One region of the Blautia sp. HCP3S3_C4 genome, then DNA from elsewhere that is predicted to be linked to it. Evidence: predicted binding sites of a transcription regulator. Region 1 holds the regulator's gene; each other region holds the start of a gene.
What was found. Region 1 encodes HrcA, which represses chaperone genes, less so after heat shock. Its sites were predicted from a motif close to TGTTAGCACTCNNNNNNNNNGAGTGCTAACA; they were not measured.

Region 1 (4,993 bases):
TTATCGTTAGCATCAATCTTGTCGCCAGCTTCTTTCAGTGCATTCTCAACCTGGAATACCATGGAATCAGCGTTATTTCTTGTATCGATTGCTTCTTTACGTTTCTTATCCTGAGCTTCGAACTCAGCAGCTTCTTTGACTGCTTTATCGATATCAGAATCAGACATGTTAGAACCAGCTGTGATTGTAATATGCTGTTCTTTACCTGTTCCAAGGTCTTTTGCAGATACATTTACGATACCGTTTGCATCAATATCAAATGTAACTTCGATCTGCGGAACACCACGACGTGCTGGCGGGATTCCATCCAGACGGAACTGTCCAAGGGATTTGTTGTCTTTCGCAAACTGACGCTCACCCTGTACAACGTTGATATCTACTGCTGTCTGGTTGTCTGCTGCTGTAGAGAAAATCTGGCTCTTTCTCGTAGGAATAGTAGTATTTCTCTCGATCAGTCTTGTTGCGATACCACCCATTGTCTCGATAGACAGTGACAGTGGAGTAACATCCAGAAGAAGAATATCGCCTGCGCCTGCATCACCAGCAAGTTTACCACCCTGGATAGAAGCACCAAGTGCTACACACTCATCCGGATTCAGGTTCTTGCTTGGCTCTTTGCCAGTTAACTGTCTTACTTTATCCTGTACAGCCGGGATACGGGAAGATCCACCAACCAGAAGTACCTGGCCAAGTTCAGATGCTGTGATACCTGCATCAGAAAGTGCACGACGTACCGGTTCAGCTGTCATTTCTACTAATTCATGTGTTAATTCATCAAATTTAGCTCTTGTAAGGTTCATATCGAAGTGTTTCGGGCCTTCTGCTGTAGCTGTGATGAATGGCAGATTGATGTTTGTAGTTGTTGCGGAAGAAAGCTCTTTCTTTGCTTTCTCTGCAGCTTCTTTTAATCTCTGAAGTGCCATCTTATCATTGCTTAAGTCAACGCCTTCTGCTTTCTTGAACTCAGCAAGCATATAATCTGTGATCTTCTGGTCGAAGTCATCGCCACCAAGACGGTTGTTACCAGCTGTGGAAAGAACTTCGATAACGCCATCACCGATCTCGATAACGGATACATCGAATGTACCGCCACCTAAGTCGTATACCATAATCTTCTGTTCTTTTTCATTGTCAAGACCATATGCAAGAGCTGCTGCTGTAGGCTCGTTGATGATACGTTTTACATCAAGACCTGCGATCTTACCTGCATCTTTTGTTGCCTGACGCTGAGCATCATTGAAATATGCAGGAACTGTGATAACTGCTTCTGTAACTTTCTCACCAAGGTATCCTTCTGCATCTTTTTTCAGTTTCTGAAGAATCATAGCGGAAATTTCCTGTGGGGAATATTTCTTGTCGTCGATTGTTACACGATAGTCAGTACCCATCTCTCTTTTAATGGAAGAGATTGTTCTCTCTGCGTTTGTTACTGCCTGACGTTTTGCAGGTTCACCTACAAGACGTTCTCCTGTTTTTGTGAAAGCAACAACTGATGGTGTTGTTCTTGCGCCTTCTGTATTAGCGATAACTGTTGGCTGTCCACCTTCCATTACAGCTACACAGCTGTTTGTTGTACCTAAGTCAATACCAATGATTTTTCCCATAATCTTGTTCCTCCTAATTTATTCTCAATTAATTTTGATATATTCTAAATTTATTAGTTGGCTACTTTTACCATACTGTGACGTACTACGAAATCCTTGTAAGTGTAACCTTTCTGGAATTCTTCTACCACAATATTCTCACCGGCTTCTTCATCCTCCACATGCATCACTGCGTTATGGAAGTTCGGATCAAATTCCTTACCGACTGCTTCAATTGGTTTCACACCCAGCTCATCTAATGTGGTGAGCAGCTGTTTGTAGATCATCTTCATTCCATCTGCGAAAGAATCTCCTTCCGGTGCCTGTGCAAGACCTCTCTCGAAGTTATCCACAACCGGAAGGATTTTCTCAACGATGTCCTTGGCTCCGATGATATACATGCTGGATTTCTCTTTCTCCGTTCTCTTACGGAAGTTATCGAACTCAGCCATGTTTCGTTTCAGTCTGTCTGTAAGTTCTTCGATCTGCTGTTCAAATTTATCTTTCTCTTTTTTCTTCTTGCCGAAGAAAGAAGCTTTTGATTTGCTGTCTTTAACATCATCCTGGGAAGCTTCCTCATCTCCGTCCTCTACCGGGATTTCTTCTGTTTCAGCTTCACCGTTTTCTACAACCTCAGGTTCATTTTCAACAGTTTCTTCTGTTACAGGAGTCTCTGTTGTCTCTTCTTCCTGAGCTGTGTTCTTTGTTTCTTCTGACACTCTCTATTACCGCCTTTCTAACTCTCTTTCTTAATCAGTTCGTCCAGCTGGACTTTCAAAGCCTTCAGGCTGTCAACTACATTTGCGTAATCCATACGCTTAGGACCGATGATACCGATAGTGCCATGCAATCCCTTTCCAAGCTCGTAAGTGGCTGTGACCACACTGCAGTCCTTCATAGTCTGCACCGGCATCTCATCACCAATGTATACCTGAATTCCTGTGTTCTCTGTATCAGACATTCTCTCTTTTACCAGGTCTACCAGATCCTGCTTTTCTTCAAATGCTGAAATCAGCCCGCTCGCTTTACTTGTGTCTGCAAGCTCCGGATACTTGAAAATGTTTGTTGCTCCTGAAGTATATATCTGCATATCGTCTTCATCTACCTGAATGGTATCTGCCACTGCATCAAGGACTGTACCAACTACAGAACTGTGAGCACCAGCCTGTTCCTTGAGGCGGGCGATCATTCCCAGGTTGATATCCTGGATCGGTACGCCATTTAAATTGGTATTAAGAAGAAGATTTAATTTCAGGATTGTCTGATCGTCCATCTCCCCGTCCAGATCAATGATCTGGTTTCGGATGACATTGTTATCACTCACTACTACTGCCACAAGCTGAAGGGGTGTTACACGTGAAAGCTGAATGAATTTAATCTTGCTTCCGCTGTACTGTGGAACAGAGATCATTGTTGCATAATTAGTATTGGAGGCAAGCACCTTCGCTACCTGTTTCAGCATTTTATCCAGTTTGTCAGTTTTCTCGATCATGAAATCTCTGATTTCCTGTACCTCTGATTCCTTTTCTTTCATCAACTCGTCTACGTAGAGGCGATAACCCTTATCAGAAGGAATTCTTCCGGCTGAGGTGTGGGGCTGTACGATATATCCCATATCTGTCAGATCTGACATCTCATTCCGGATGGTGGCAGAGCTTACATTTAAATCTGCAAACTTGGAAATGGTCCGGGAACCCACCGGTTCGCCTGTTTCCATGTAGGTTTTGATGATGGCTTTTAGTATTTTCTTTTTACGATCATCTAATACCTGATCCATGAAATTCCACTCCTTTGCTGCCTTTGTTTTCGGGCTGTTAGCACTCAACTTTTAGGAGTGCTAACAGCTTATGCTCATAAGATAGCACTCTTGATTGGGTTTGTCAATATTATTTTGTGAATTTTTTGTTATTTTATGAACAATGGGGATTATTAAGATTATGTTATAGAAAGGGACGCTAGGAGAAATTATTAATATTGTGTGCGGTTTCGGACGCTAAGAGATACTATAGCAGTCCTAGTAAATAATGCATTTAAGACAGTTCAGCAGAGTGCGAAAGACAAGGAAGATATCTGCAGGCGTGCTGACGCACGGCAAAGATATCTGACGCAGGATTTCACACTCTGATGGGCTGGATTAAGAAACATTATTTGTCTAGTGTATCCAGGTTCTTTTTCAGGTCGATCATTTTATCGCGGAGTTCTGCAGCTTGTTCGAAGTTGAGATCTGCGGCTGCGGCGCGCATTTGTTTTTCTACCTGGGCGATGAGTTTGGTGAGTTCTGTACGGGTCATGGACTCTGGGTCTTTCTGGAGTCGGACTTCGGTTTCGGCTACTGCTTTGGATACGGCGATGAGATCGCGGACTGCTTTTTTGATAGTAGTCGGAGTAATTCCGTGTTCTTTGTTGTAGGCTTCCTGAATGGTTCGGCGGCGGTTGGTTTCGGTGATGGCTTTGTGCATGGAATCGGTCATGTTGTCTGCGTACATGATCACGTGACCTTCGCTATTTCGGGCAGCTCGTCCGATGGTCTGGATGAGGGAGGTTTCGGAACGGAGGAAACCTTCTTTGTCTGCATCCAGGATTGCTACCAGGGTGATTTCCGGGATGTCCAGGCCTTCTCGAAGGAGGTTGATTCCTACCAGGACATCAAAAACATCCAGACGCATATCCCGGATGATGCGGGCACGCTCTAAGGTATCAATATCGGAATGGAGGTAACGGACTCTGATTCCTACTTCTTTCATATATTCTGTTAGGTCTTCTGCCATTCGTTTGGTGAGGGTGGTAATCAGGATTTTGTGTTTCTTTGACACTTCTTTATTTACTTCCCCGATCAGGTCGTCAATCTGTCCTTCAATGGGGCGGACTTCTACCTTCGGATCCAGAAGTCCGGTTGGACGGATGATCTGTTCTGCGCGGAGGAGTTCGTGATCATACTCATATTGTCCCGGAGTGGCAGATACAAACATGACCTGATCCAGTTTGGATTCGAATTCCTCGAAGCTTAAGGGGCGGTTATCTTTGGCTGAAGGAAGCCGGAATCCGTAGTCTACCAGCGTCTGCTTCCTGCTCTGGTCACCGGCATACATTCCTCCTACCTGAGGTACTGTGATATGAGATTCATCTATAATAAGTAAGAAGTCATCTCCAAAATAGTCCAGCAGTGTGTATGGCGGCTGTCCGGGCTTTAATCCTGACAGATGTCTGGAATAATTTTCGATTCCTGAACAGAATCCAGTTTCTTTCATCATTTCAATGTCGAAATTGGTGCGTTCTGAGATTCGCTGGGCTTCCAGAAGCTTGTCCTCGCTTTTGAAATACTCTACACGTTCTTTTAATTCTTCTTCTATGGCTACGGCTGCTTTCTGGATCTGTTCTGCAGGCACTACATAGTGGGACGCAGGGAAAAT
Region 2 (4,993 bases), on a different contig from region 1:
TCAATTCTGACCATATTCTGTTCATCATCAAACAGATTCTCTGCCAGAGTTTTGGCAAGCTCTGTCTTACCTACACCTGTAGGACCAAGGAACAGGAAGGAACCGATAGGTTTGGTCGGATCCTTGATGCCGGCTTTGGAACGAAGGATTGCATCTGTAACCCTCTTCACACCTTCATCCTGGCCTACAACTCTCTTGTGAAGCTGATCTTCCAGAGCAAGGAGTTTGGCTCTCTCGCCTTCTGTCAGTCTTGTTACAGGAATACCGGTCCATCTGGAAATAATCCTTGCGATCTCATCATCAGTAACTGCCTCATGAACCAGACTTCTGTCACTTTCTTTCACACTCTTTTCTTCGATTTCCAGCTGCTGCTGTAATTTCGGAAGTTCGCCGTACTGTAACTGTGCAGCCTTCTCCAGATCATAATTCTGTTTTGCTTTCTGGATCTGCTTATTCACATCCTCGATCTGCTCACGAAGCTTCTGTAATTTTTCTACAGAATGCTTCTCATTATCCCACTGTGCTTTCTGTGTATTAAAGGTATCACGAAGCTCTGCCAGCTCCTTCTGAAGTGTTTCCAGACGTTCCTTACTCAGGTTATCTGTCTCTTTCTTCAGTGCAGATTCCTCGATCTCCAGCTGCATGATCTTACGGCGCTGTTCATCCAGCTCTGAAGGCATGGAGTCCAGCTCTGTCTTGATCAGGGCACAGGCCTCATCCACCAGGTCAATAGCCTTATCAGGAAGAAAACGGTCTGTGATATATCTATGTGAAAGTGTAGCTGCTGCAACCAGTGCACTGTCTGTAATCTTAACACCATGGAAGACCTCATATCTCTCCTTCAGACCACGAAGAATGGAAATGGTATCCTCCACTGTGGGCTCATCCACCATAACCGGCTGGAAACGACGTTCCAGAGCTGCATCTTTCTCAATATACTGACGGTACTCATCCAGAGTTGTGGCACCAATACAGTGAAGCTCACCTCTGGCAAGCATAGGCTTCAGCATATTGCTGGCATCCATAGCTCCATCTGTCTTACCTGCACCAACGATCAGATGTAACTCATCAATGAAAAGAATGATGTTTCCTTCACTCTTCTTTACTTCTTCAAGGACTGCTTTCAGACGTTCCTCAAACTCACCTCTGTATTTGGCACCTGCTACCAGAGCGCCCATGTCCAGGGCAAAAATCTTCTTATCCTTCAGACCTTCCGGCACATCCTCTGCCACGATTCGCTGTGCAAGGCCCTCGATTGCTGCAGTCTTACCTACACCAGGCTCACCGATAAGCACCGGATTGTTCTTGGTCTTACGTGAAAGGATTCTGATGATATTACGGATTTCCTCATCACGTCCGATCACAGGATCCAGCTTCTGGTTACGTGCCTTTTCGACTAAATCCTCGCCATATTTATTCAAAGTATCATAAGTAGCTTCCGGATTGTCACTGACTACACGCTGATTGCCTCGTACTGTAGAAAGTGCCTGCAGGAAACGCTCCTTAGTAATGCCAAATTCCTGAAACAGCTTCTTCATGCTCGGACTTGGATATCTTAATAAAGCAAGGAAGAGATGCTCTACAGAGACATATTCATCTCCCATTGCCTTTGCTTCATCCTCTGCACTGACCAGAGCCTTGTTCAGGTACTGTCCGACACGAAGTTCACCGCCGGATACCTTAACCCTGGCATCCAGTGCCTGATTCAGAGAATTTCTGAAATAATCTTTATCTATCTCCATCTTCTCGATCAGTTTAAGAATCAGGCTGTCTTCCTGTTCCAGCAAAGCATATAAAAGATGCTCCTCTTCCATCTCCTGATTGCCAAACTGATAAGCAACCTTCTCCAGATCCTGGACAGCCTGTACGGATTTCTGTGTAAATTTACTGATATTCATAGGCTAACCCTCCTCTTATATGAGAAATATCTCTCCCACAGGAGAAATATGTTGTTTTCTTTGTTCTGCATGTAATATAACACATGTTGTTAGCACTGTCAAGAGGTGAGTGCTAATTTTTTCAACTCCTCTAAAATTTTTCATTTACAGTTTTTGATTTCACTTAACGTTATATAAGTTCCTACGAAAAGATGTTTCTTATGTGTTGTACTGTTTCAGGAGTGCATCTAACAGGCGGTATGCTTCTTCACGATAATATTTGGAATGCTTTGCATGAAGCTCGTCCAGGTTGATGTTTGCAAAGATTTATGAATCGTATTGCTTTTCACACAGGAATAAGTATAATACATGAAGAAAAGGATGTGAAGGAGTAAGGAGTATGGAGCGTTTTCGACAGCGATATGGGATTGCTCTGACGAAAAAGAAATTGCAGGAGATCATCCTGATGCTGATGGCCTGGGAAGCGGTGTTTGCCTTTTCTTATCTGGGATACATTGAGCTTCCGGCCATTTCCACCACCACGTTGCACATTCTTGTGATTGTGGCGGCTATGATGCTGGGGGCACAGGGGAGTGTGCCGGTGGTATGCGTTTTTGTGGTCACGTCCATGTGGATCGGCACCTACAGCCTGTCCCAGCTCGACCGGATATTTTCTCCCTTTGCCAGCGGAATGCCCCTTGGATCCATAATGCTGGTATTTGCTCGCGTGCTGTTTGCGGCGAGAGCCGGTTGGCTCTTTGACCTTTATTTTCGGAAGCCTCGCATGTATGTCTATCTGGGCATTGCGGGGATTGCGGCTGCCAGCACCTTTCTTCATGGGCTGTGCGTTTTTGCCGCGTTATATTGCAGCTTCCCTATGCTGCGGCAAATGATTTTAGAGAATCTGTTTTCCTATCCCATATTTCGGGACTGGCTGTCCTATGTCCTGGCGATCATCGCCTGCTGCAGCATCCATTGGGTTCTGACTAGGAAGTCGGTGAAAAACAGATTGTCGCAGCTATGCGACTGTCCTCCGGCAATGCAAGAGTCCGGAAACCGGAAGCAGCTGATCTATTCGTAAACCGTTGCGGTAGTGGTGGGCATTCTGTGCATCCTGTTTCTGCGAAAGGCCATCTTCAAGGAGCTGTACCTGCAAGGCATAGATGTCAGCGAAAACCTGCACCAAAATATCACCGCCTTTTTGTTGCAAACGCTGGTGGCTCTGTTGGCGCTCTTTAGTGTTGTCAGCGTTCTGATTCAATGGATTTACGAGTATTATACGGCACAGCGGATTCGGATGAACAAAAAGCTGATGGAGCAGCGTATGAAAAGCTCCGTAGATGTTCTGACCGGCGTATTCAGTCGGCTGGCGTATCATGAGTGTCTGGAGCAGTACGCGGATTCCGTTCCGGCAGATCTGACCGTCTTTCTCATGGACATCAACGGCTTAAAGGGTGTCAACGATGCCCTGGGGCATGAGGCAGGGGACGAGCTGATATGCGGCGCTGCCCAATGTATCACCCAGGCGGTGGGGGATCGGGGGAAAATCTTCCGCATCGGTGGAGATGAGTTCGTAGTGCTGGGTCAAATGACCCAAGCCCAGGCGCAGGAAATTCTGGCGGCGCTGCAACGGATTGCGGCGGCCTGGTCCGGGACAAAGGTGGGGACGCTGAGTATTTCCTCCGGGTGTGCCTTTGCCGGCGACCATCCGGATTTGTCCGTAGAGCAGCTTACCAAGGCAGCAGATTTGTCCATGTATGCCCAGAAACAGGAATATTACCGGGCAAAGAAACTGTCCTCTGGCACACCCGTCTCTAGTGGGAACGGGGTGCGTCCATAAAAAGAAAAGGGATTTCTGCCATCCGGGCAATCAGTTGCCGGGGCAGAAATCCCTTTTTACGTGCCCAGCGAGGGCATGTTCTCTACTCGATTACTGTGCTCAGGTAATTTAATGGTGCCTGGCAGCATTACGTCTGAACATATTGTCAGCACACTAATCTCTTGGCGTTAAACCTACATACATATCTTTGTACTGTTTTGCACTCTTTTCCCAGGAAACATCTTTATTCATATCGCGGATCACCATATCATCCCAGGATTTTCTGTTCTCGAAATAGAGAGTCTTTGCTCTGTTTATCGCGTCGTAAAGCAGCCCGCTTTCATATCTGTCAAATGTAAAACCGTTTCCTGTATTCTCAAACATATTATAAGGCTGAACCGTATCTTTGAGTCCTCCGGTCTCTCTTACAATCGGAACTGCACCATATCTCATGGCTATAAGCTGTGTAAGTCCACATGGTTCAAATCTTGATGGAACCAGAAGTGCATCACATCCTGCATAAATATTGTGAGCCACATTTTCATTGTAAGCAATATATGCACAGAAATTGCCTTTATATTTGTTTTCATAATAACGGAATGTATTCTCATACTGAGAATCACCAGTACCAAGAACAACCACCTGTGTATGTTCATCCATAATTCCCGGGATTACGTCATTTACAAGATCAAGACCTTTCTGGTTGGTGAGACGTGAAATAAGTCCGATTACCATCTTATGCTCATCTACATCCAGCCCCAGAGATTCCTGGAGAGCTTTTTTATTAATCTTTTTATTCTTTATTGCTGACTTCTCATCGTAATCAGCTGCTAACAGCTTATCAGTTGCAGGATTCCAGATATCCGTATCAATACCATTCACAATTCCCAAAATCTTATTGTTGTGATATCTTAAATGCTCTGCAAGTCCCTCTCCATATTCCTCTGTCTGAATCTCCCAGGCATAGGTGTTACTTACAGTTGTAACTTTATTGCTGTAAGCGATGCCACCCTTTAACATATTGGCATCTAGCCAGTTCTGAATCATGCAGTCCTTATTAAATACATAATCAGGAAGTCCTGACCAGTATTGAATCCTTTTTCTGTCATAAATACCCTGGAACTTCAGATTATGTATTGTGAGTACTGAAATTGCACGTCCTACATCTGTATCCTGAAAACAGGTTCTCAGATAAAGTGGTACTAAAGCTGCCTGCCAGTCATGACAATGCACGACATCAGGAGTCCAGTTCAGATAATTAAGGGCAGCAAGGGCAGCTTTTGCAAAATAACAGAAT
Region 3 (4,993 bases), on a different contig from region 1:
GTGGACTGGGATGAGGACAAAAAGCTGCATCATTTTCTTCTGGCATTTGAAACTATCCGAAAAACTTCTGAAGGTCAGACAGGTGCAAAAGAGCAGCTACAGCTCTATTATGAACAGCTGAAACAGTCTATCCTGGAAAATGACAGCTATGTGGATGCGCTTCTGGAATTGTCAGATGTGATCTATACAGTAAATCTGACAAAGGATGTTCTGGAAAGAAGAATCGTACTGAATGGAAAAGAACAGAAGAGCTGGGAACTTTTTATGGACTACCCGCTTCCATGTTCTTATCGGGATTATTGCTGGGAATATGAGAAAAAAATCACCCAGGAAACAATTGCCGGTTACTGCATGACAGATAACTGTGAAAAACTTCGTAAGAGGTTTGAGAACGGAGAAACAAATATGTCTGTGGAATATTGTACCCGCGAAGACGATGGAAGTATCCGCTGGGTACAGAAAACAGTTCTGATGACCAAAATGGTGGTGTTTGATACAGAAATTCTTGCTGAGGTGCCTATGATCTATGCGATCATTCTGCTGCAGGATACCACACAGAGACATGAACGGGATGAGCAGGAACAGGCGCGCCTTCAGGCAGCATTCAATGAGATGCGTGCCGAGAGCAGGGCAAAAACCAATTTCCTCAGTCGTATGAGCCATGATATCAGGACACCTTTGAATGGTATTATTGGTCTGTTAAAGATTGACGAGACCCATTTTGAGGATAAAGCACTGATACGGGAAAATCATAAAAAGATGAAGATAGCAGCGGATCATCTGCTCTCCCTTATCAATGATGTTCTGCAGATGAGTAAAATAGAGGAAGGTCATATTGTTCTGACACATGAATATATCTGCCTCAAAGACTTGATCTATGAGATTGAGAGCATTATCACGCACAGGGCAGCAGATGAGGACATTCAGTGGATTTATGAGAAAAATAAGGAGGATATTCCTTATCCGTATGTCTATGGAAGCTCACTGCATCTTCGTCAGATTTTTCTGAATATCTATGGAAACTGTATTAAGTATAACCGACCGGGAGGAAAGATTACTACGGTAATGGAGGCAGCAGATGTACATGATGGAATCTGTACATACAGATGGACGATTTCTGATACAGGTATAGGGATGAGTGCAGAGTTCCTGAGCCGCATTTTTGATCCGTTTTCACAGGAAAAAACAGATGCCCGGAGTGTTTATCAGGGAACCGGTCTGGGAATGGCGATCACTAAGGGATTGATTGAGCAGATGAATGGAAGTATTGAAGTGACAAGTCAGGTGGGCGTTGGAACTGTGTTTGTCATTACCATTCCATTTGAGATTGCCCGGGAACAGAAAAAGGATAAGGAAATTGCAGAGAAATATGATATTCGTGGACTGCATCTGCTGGCAGCCGAGGATAATGAGCTTAATGCAGAAATCGTAGAAATGCTGCTGACAGATGACGGTGCGAAGGTTACAGTTGTAGAAAACGGCAGACAGGCAGTGGAGCACTTCGAAAGTAATCCTCCGGGAACCTTTGATGCCATATTAATGGATTTTATGATGCCTGTTATGGATGGGATTGCAGCAACAAAAGCCATACGTGCCATGGACCGGCCGGATGCAAAAACAATTCCGATCATTGCAATGACTGCAAACGCATTTGAGGAAGATGCCAAAAGATGTCTCGCAGCCGGCATGACCGCACATCTGGCAAAACCATTTCAGATAGAAGATGTAGAGAAAACTATTGTGGAGTGCTGCGGAAAGTAATGTCATTTGTAAGGTCTGTTGTTATGAGTAAGTTATCATAAATAGAGTTAAAAGTCTGGATGACAAAATATGAGCAGAGAAAGGCGTAAGTCACAGAAATGTGGGTTGCGTCTTTTTTTTGCCGGTTCACAATTCACAAATTCTTCACAAAAAAATTAGCACTCACCTCTTGACAGTGCTAATAATAAGTGTTATATTACAGCTAGAACAAAGGAAGGGGAACAAAAAGAGAACAAAGAAATAAGTTCCATGAGATTCCGAATAACCTAAGTTCCAAAGAAACAAGGTAAAGATGCATAACTGAGAGTCCATCATATACAGATGGACGGTATAGAAAAGGAGAGATGACTTATGTTGATGCCTAGTATTTTTGGAGAAAATTTATTTGATGACTTTTTTGGAGATTTTCCATTTTATTATGATGACAGAGCAATGAAAGATACAGAGAAGAAACTTTACGGACGCAGAGCCAGCCATATAATGAAAACTGATATCAAGGAAACAGATAAAGGCTATGAACTGGTCGTAGATCTTCCGGGATTTACCAAAGATGAAGTAAAGGCTGACCTGGAGAATGGTTATCTGACTATCAGCGCAGAGAAAGGCCTGGACAAAGATGAGCAGGAGAAAGAGACAGGACGTTATATCCGTAAGGAACGTTACGCAGGTGCCTGCAGCCGTAGCTTCTATGTAGGTAAAGAAGTTGAGAAAGAAGACATTAAAGCAGAATTCAAACATGGTATCCTCACATTATTTGTACCAAAGAAAGAAGCAAAACCAGCAGTAGAACAGAAGAAAACAATTGCCATTGAAGGCTGATGAATAAATATTCTGACTGACCCGTTAAGGGTCAGCCAGAGATTAAAAACAGATATAAAAATAAAAGCTTACACTAAAAGATTGAAAATAAAAGGTTGAAAAAACCTGTAAAGATAGATTTGGAAAGTAAATCTGGTGAACAGATTTGACATATATAAAATATATTAGAAAAGGAGATATGACTTATGTTAATGCCTAGTATTTTTGGAGAAAATTTATTTGATGACTTTTTTGGAGATTTCCCATTCTATTATGATGACAGAGCAATGAAGGATGCAGAGAAGAAACTTTATGGACATAAAGCAAATCATGTAATGAAAACTGATATCAAGGAAATGAATAACGGATACGAACTGATTGTAGATCTTCCAGGATTTAAGAAAGATGAAGTTCATGCAGCACTTGAAAATGGTTATCTGACCATCAGTGCAGAGAAAGGTCTGGATAAAGATGAGAAGGAAAAAGAGACAGGACGTTATATCCGCAGAGAACGTTATGCAGGTGCCTGCAGTCGTAGCTTCTATGTAGGTAAAGAAGTACATCAGGACGACATCAAAGCAGAATTCAAACATGGTATCCTGACATTATTTGTTCCGAAGAAAGAAGCAAAGCCAGCAGTGGAACAGAAGCACAGCATCTCCATTGAAGGATAATAGATGTTAAGTTACAGCAACGGGAGGTCAAATCTTTTGGCTTCCCGTTGTTTGCATAATGAGGATTGCAGAAATATGAAGTCAGGAATGATTGCGTTAGAATGTGTTTATGAAGGAAGGTGATGATATTGAAAAGAGACTACTATGAAGTTCTGGGCGTGAACAAAAATGCGGATGCAGCAACGATTAAGAAAGCATACAGAAAACTGGCCAAGAAATATCATCCGGACAGCAATGAGGGAAACGCTTCGGCAGCAGAGCATTTTAAGGAAGTAAACGAAGCCTATGATGTTCTGAGTGATGAGAAGAAGCGTAAACTGTATGATCAGTTTGGTCACGCTGCTTTTGAAGAAGGTGCCGGTAATTATGGAAATGCACAGGGCAGCCCGTTTGGCAGCGGTTTTGGCGGAGCACAGGGCAATCCATTTGGCGGTGGTTTCCATGGCTCATACAGTGATGGCAATGGTTATCATGAATATCATTTTGAGAATGGCGAAGATATGGATGATATCCTGAAGAATCTCTTTGGTGGTGGATTTAAGAAGAGTAAATCATCCAGTGGTTTCGGAAGCAACGGTTTCGCTGGAAGTGGATTTCATGGAAGTGGTTTTGGTGGATTCGGAAGCAATGGAACTGGCGGCTTCGGCAGTGGCTTTGGTACAGGTGGAAGTGATTTCCGCAGTCAGGGCTTTGGCGGTTCTTACAGCAGCAAAGGTGAGGATCTTCATGCAGAGGTTACTGTCAGCTTTGATGAAGCTGCTTTTGGCGGTAAGAAGGTTATCCGCCTGCAGAGCAGCAACGGTGGCGTCCAGAACTATGAAGTCAATATTCCGGCAGGTATTGAATCCGGTAAATCTATCAGACTTAAGGGAAAAGGCTATCCGGGAGTCGGCGGAGGTGAAGCCGGTGACCTGCTTCTGAAAGTAAATGTTCAGGATAAACCGGGATATAAACGGGAAGGCAGAGATGTTTATACAACTGTAAATATCCCATTTACAACAGCAGTATTTGGTGGTGAGGCGAAGGTTCACACCATTTACGGTGATGTTCTCTGTAACATCAAACCGGGTACTCAGTCCGGAACGAAGATACGTCTGAGAGGCAAAGGTATTGTTGCAATGAATAATCCGTCTGTACACGGTGATGAATATGCAACTGTACAGATTGAAGTTCCGACAAACCTGACACCGGAAGCAAGACGGAAACTGAAAGAATTCGAACAGGAATGTAATGGAAACCGCAGAAGCCGTGGATTTGGCAGCGGGAGTGCGGCGTGAAGAGTAATCAGAAATATTTTTGAACATATAGTGAATCAATTTTACAGAGAAACGAAAAGGATACATGCACAGTAACATTACCGTGTATGTATCCTTTTAGCATAATAGGGAAAAATATTCTATGAGCTTTTTCTGATATAGAATATTGTTTATCTGGGTTCTTTTCCATCACGGAAGAGCATCATCATTTCCTTGGTCAGGCTGATATTATTGCCCTGATCCGGGATTTTGTCACGTTCTACCCACTGTGCCATGGAGAGTTCTTCATGGTCAACGGTCAGGGTATCATCACCGTCTACATCACAGAAGAATCCAAACAGCAGAGAGCCGCTGAAGGACCATGGCTGGCTCTTGTAGTAGCGGAGATTTTTGACTTTCAGACCTACTTCTTCCATCACTTCTCTGTGAACAGTCTCCTCAATTGTTTCTCCGATTTCTGCAAAGCCTGCAATGAGAGCGTAGCGTTTGAATCGACGTCCTTCA
Region 4 (4,993 bases), on a different contig from region 1:
AAAGAGTATGCAGACAGACATTTACGCTTTGACCGAGTTTTCTCCTAGAAAAGAGGAGAACATCGCCAAAGGATACCTGCAGGGTAGATATGGTGCAATTCCGTTCATCGGAGGAGGTATCTGAGATGGGAAGAATTAAAGAAATCGAGCGCAAAGCGTCCGGCAGAAGAAAGAGGAATCCGGTGGTGTATCTGATCTGCGAGGGTTCAGAAACGGAAATCCGGTATTTCAAAAAGTTCCGCAGCAGAGAATGCAACATTGATATTGTACCTATCCCGTCGCAGTATAAATCAGCGGATAAGCTGGTGCAGAAGGCACGGGCAACCATCGGGTACAGCCCATACTATCCGGATGAGGGAGATATGATCTGGTGCGTATTTGATCGTGATGATAATACGAATGCCATGCTTTCAAAGGCAAAGCAGGTGGCAATCAAGGAAGGGTATCAGATTGCTTTCTCCAATCCGTCCTTTGAGGTATGGTTTCTGCTGCATTTCAATAACCAGACCACACCCGTTGAGAATTGCGAAGCTGCAATTAAGCTGCTGAAGAAAAAGGGCAGGTTGGAGCAGTATGAGAAAAACAAAGAAGTGTATGAGCAGTTGAAGCCGCTGCAGGAAGCAGCCATTGACCGGGCAAAGAAACGAGTGTCTGTGCTGCAAGCCGAACATACAGAAATTCTGTCCAGAGAAAGTAACCCGGTCACAACGGTTGCGGAATTGGTGGAGTATTTGAATAGCAAGCAATAGGAGGGGTTATGTTTGAAGAATTGATTATATGGGGACCGCAGGTGGCTGATGAACACGGTACATTAGCAGAATTAAGCGAAAAGGATCGGGCTTTTCTTGCAAAAGAATTGGAAGGGCTTGATAACAAATGGGGAATAACATTAAACAGAACATCATATGTGAATTCCTATCAAAATGATGATAATACCCCGCTGGATGAAAAACTGTTTACGCAGGTTTGGGAACGTGCCTGTGATATGATATTTTCGTTTGAGTATGCTTTTCGTGCTTGCTGGAATACGGACGAGAGGACGACGTTGGAAAAGCTTCGAGAGGGTTTGTACATTGTTGAAAAAGCCGCACCGAAAAGCAAAGCAGGCTGGGTATGATGATATCGCAGAGCAGATTGAAAGCAAGAAGGCAAAGCGAGAATTGTTTAAAGGATTCATTCGCACTTTGGAAAAGCAGGACGTCATAACCTGCGAGTTCGATGCCGGGATTTGGAGCAGTCTTGTACAGGAAGTGATTGTGAAATCCAAGGACGATATAAGATTCATGTTCAAGAACGGATTTGAAGTAAGAGTATAGAAATAGGATTTGATGGCACTCGGGCAGTGAAATACTGGGGTGGTTTATGTGGAAAAAATGTAGGCGATATGATATGATAAACGATAAGATGTCCCATGAAAAAAATTTTGATGGATTAATTTGATATTTTGTAAAAAGAGTAAAAACAAAATAGGAGTGAAATTTTGATGAATATTGAAAAAAATTTGAGAGGTGGAAAGTTTAATCGTCTTCTTGAAAAAGCTATGGTTGATGTAAAAAATAAGACAAACCTAAACAGATTGGAACTGGAAGTTGTTTATTTGCTATCTCATTATGATGATATAACAACATTGACGGATATATGTCGGTACACGCAGATGAATAAAGGTCATATGTCTACTACTTTAGAGAATCTTGTTAAACAAGGATACATTGTATGCAAAAGAGATGATAAAGATCGTAGATATGTGAAATATGAGCTGACTGATGCGTCGGAACATCTTTGTCAGGAAATGGAGATTCTCTGGGCAGAGTTAACCGCCAAGGTGGTGGAAGGAATTGATGAAAGTTCTTTGGCGGTATTTAACCGGGTGTCTGAGCAGATTAGTCATAATATAGACAGATTGTTGGAGAATGACTAGGAATTGTTACACCGAGTAATCGGTGTGCAATTTTTTTATTTCTTTTGAAAAAATGGGTTGACATAGGTTTTTTATGTGCTATAATCCTTTTTAAACAAACAGTTTGGAAACAAACTGTTTATATATGCTTCATATGAAGCATATATTTTTTACAAAATAAGTAGCACTCAATACAAAAGAGTGCTAACAATAAAGAAAAGAGGTAATGATTATGCAGTTAAAACCATTAGGAGAGCGTGTTGTTTTAAAACAGCAGGAAGCAGAAGAAAAAACCCAGTCCGGAATTATATTACCGGATAGTGCAAAAGAAAAGCCACAGACAGCTGTTGTCATTGCAGTAGGACCTGGAAGTGAAAAGAATGGAAAGAAAACAGAAATGCAGGTAAAAGAAGGCGACCGTGTGATTTATTCTCAGTATTCCGGTACAGATGTTAAGTTGGAGGATGAGGAATATATCATCGTAAATCAGTCCGATATTATTGCAATTGTGGAGTAGTAAAATAAAAATACAGTTATTTTATATGTAGAAAGAAGGAATTAACATGGCAAAGGAAATTTTGTTTGATATCGATGCAAGAAAAAAGATGGAAGCAGGCGTTGATAAGCTGGCAGATACAGTAAAGGTGACAATCGGACCTAAGGGACGTAACGTTGTATTGGATAAATCTTACGGAACTCCTTTGATTACGAACGATGGTGTTACGATTGCAAAGGAGATTGAACTGGAAGATCCTTATGAGAATATGGGTGCACAACTTGTGAAAGAGGTCGCAACCAAAACGAATGACATTGCAGGAGACGGCACGACAACGGCAACTGTTTTGGCACAGGCTCTAGTAGGCGAGGGTATGAAAAATATAGCAGCAGGTGCAAATCCAATTATTTTGCGAAAAGGAATGAAGAAAGCAGCAGATACAACTATTGAAGCACTGGTTAAAATGAGCAAGCCTGTAACCGGAAAAGATCACATTGCAAAGGTTGCTGCAATATCTGCAGGTAATGATGAAGTCGGAACAATGATTGCCGATGCAATGGAAAAGGTTGGAGAGAATGGCGTCATCACAATAGAAGAATCAAAGACGATGCAGACAGAGATAGAGGTTGTAGAGGGAATGCAGTTTGACAACGGTTATTTATCTGCTTACATGTGTGATGATAAAGAAAAGATGATAGCTAATATGAATCATCCATACATTTTGATTACGGACAAAAAGATATCTAATATAAAGGATATTCTTCCTATATTGGAGCAGGTAATGCAGCAGGGAAGAGAAATGCTGATTATTGCAGATGACGTAGAGGGTGAAGCACTTACAACACTAATCGTAAACAGGTTGAGAGGCACACTCAAGGTCGTAGCTGTAAAGGCACCGGGGTATGGTGATGGTCGTAAGGAGATGTTAAAGGATATTGCAATTCTGACAGGTGGACAGGCAGTACTCGATGACCTTGGCATGCAATTAAAGGATATCACAGTTGATATGCTTGGACAGACTAAATCAGTTAAAGTAACAAAGGAACATACAACCATCGTGGATGGCGAGGGCAAGAAACAGGACATTGAAGAAAGAATCGCAATGATTAAGAGACAGGCTGCAGATGCTTCTGAGTACGACAGGGATAAGCTGGTAGACCGGGTGGCTAAGCTCGGCGGTGGTGTTGCAGTTATTAAGATTGGAGCCGCAACTGAAACAGAGATGAAGGAAGCTAAGTATCGTATAGAGGATGCATTAAATGCCACTAGGGCTGCTGTGTCAGAGGGCATCATCAGTGGCGGCGGATCTGCTTATGTTCACGCACAAAAGGCAGTATATGACATGATATCAAGCATGGAGGGTGATGAGAGAACAGGAGCAGAGATTGTAGCCAAGGCATTGGAGGCTCCGCTTCGTGCCATTGCTGAAAATGCAGGCCTAGAGGGTGCTGTCATCATCAATAAGGTAAAGGAGTCAGATGAGGGCATAGGCTTTGATGCAATTTCTGAACAGTACGTCAATATGGTCGATGCAGGAATTATTGATCCTGTCAAGGTTACAAGAAGTGCACTTTCCAATGCGATTAGTGTGTCATCAACCTTATTAACAACGGAGGCTGCTGTGGCAAATATTAAGGAAAAAGCACCTGCAATGCCGGCACAACCGGAAATGGGCTATTAAAATAATCCATTCTCTTTTACGAAGGGAAGTGACAGTCTGTTGCTTCCCTTATTTTAAATAAAGGAGGAGTAATATGGCAGAAACTATAGGAAATACAGATATTATAAAGCTGTCCAACGAATTGATATACCAAAGGCACTTGTTTAACCGGGAGCATAGAAAAGATGTCTTTATGAAAATGAGTATCCCGGAATACATTGCATTACAATATATTGCAATGGAGGAGACATCCGACATTTATTCAGGACGAGTCTATCTGAAGGATTTAGCGGACAAGCTTCAGATGACGATGCGACAGATTTCTAAAATGGTAGAAAAGCTACGAGACGTAGGATATGTATTATGGTCTCATGACGGTAACGGCAGTGAGGGCACCTATGTTACAATTACTGAAAGCGGACGAAGCCTGTTAAGGGCGCAGGAAGAAACACTTAAGAAGTATTACGGGAAGGTGTTCGAAAAGTTTGGAAAGGATAATTTGATTCAGTTACTACAGCTTATGAAGCAGTTGGAAACTATTATGAGCAGTGAGGTGGAGAATCTGGAGGTGAATAGAGATGACAACGGAGCAGATGAATGATTATTTTGAAGAATTGGAAGCAGTTTGTCTGAAAAATGATAACATTGCTCCGCGGTTATTTGAAGAATATGGCGTAAACAAAGGGCTTAGAGATGAAAATGGGAAAGGTGTCCTTACAGGACTTACCAACATATCAAAAATAGTGTCTTCAAAAATTGTTGATAATCAGAAGATTCCCTGCGATGGGGAATTGTGGTACCGGGGCTATCGAGTGGAAGATTTGATTCATTGTTTAGGACAAAATGAGTTTGGATTTGAAAAAATAGCATATCTTCTTTTGATGGGAAAACTGCCTGATGAAAGAGAGAAGGAAGACTTCGATAGAATTATTGGAGAGTG

Region 2: a site for HrcA is predicted at 1,986-2,016, ahead of clpB (ATP-dependent chaperone ClpB). Genes of this name have one in related genera too.
Region 3: a site for HrcA is predicted at 1,915-1,945, ahead of ACTNC6_RS12755 (Hsp20/alpha crystallin family protein). Genes of this name have one in related genera too.
Region 4: a site for HrcA is predicted at 2,077-2,107, ahead of groES (co-chaperone GroES). Genes of this name have one in related genera too.

What each region holds. Positions count from the first base shown of each region.
Region 1 is NZ_JBQHWF010000003.1:133,214-138,206, reverse strand. It holds gene dnaK (molecular chaperone DnaK) at 1-1,604, opposite strand, end outside; gene grpE (nucleotide exchange factor GrpE) at 1,658-2,302, opposite strand; gene hrcA (heat-inducible transcriptional repressor HrcA) at 2,320-3,360, opposite strand; gene uvrB (excinuclease ABC subunit UvrB) at 3,728-4,993, opposite strand, start outside.
Region 2 is NZ_JBQHWF010000001.1:389,925-394,917, reverse strand. It holds gene clpB (ATP-dependent chaperone ClpB) at 1-1,898, opposite strand, end outside; gene ACTNC6_RS01795 (hypothetical protein) at 2,278-2,958, shown strand; gene ACTNC6_RS01790 (GGDEF domain-containing protein) at 2,974-3,717, shown strand; gene ACTNC6_RS01785 (glycogen synthase) at 3,871-4,993, opposite strand, start outside.
Region 3 is NZ_JBQHWF010000014.1:84,839-89,831, reverse strand. It holds gene ACTNC6_RS12760 (ATP-binding protein) at 1-1,761, shown strand, start outside; gene ACTNC6_RS12755 (Hsp20/alpha crystallin family protein) at 2,113-2,580, shown strand; gene ACTNC6_RS12750 (Hsp20/alpha crystallin family protein) at 2,766-3,233, shown strand; gene ACTNC6_RS12745 (DnaJ C-terminal domain-containing protein) at 3,359-4,510, shown strand; gene nudC (NAD(+) diphosphatase) at 4,660-4,993, opposite strand, start outside.
Region 4 is NZ_JBQHWF010000012.1:4,142-9,134, forward strand. It holds gene ACTNC6_RS11315 (AAA family ATPase) at 1-124, shown strand, start outside; gene ACTNC6_RS11320 (RloB family protein) at 126-749, shown strand; gene ACTNC6_RS11325 (hypothetical protein) at 758-1,117, shown strand; gene ACTNC6_RS11330 (MarR family winged helix-turn-helix transcriptional regulator) at 1,484-1,918, shown strand; gene groES (co-chaperone GroES) at 2,130-2,414, shown strand; gene groL (chaperonin GroEL) at 2,461-4,074, shown strand; gene ACTNC6_RS11345 (MarR family winged helix-turn-helix transcriptional regulator) at 4,148-4,654, shown strand; gene ACTNC6_RS11350 (citrate/2-methylcitrate synthase) at 4,632-4,993, shown strand, end outside.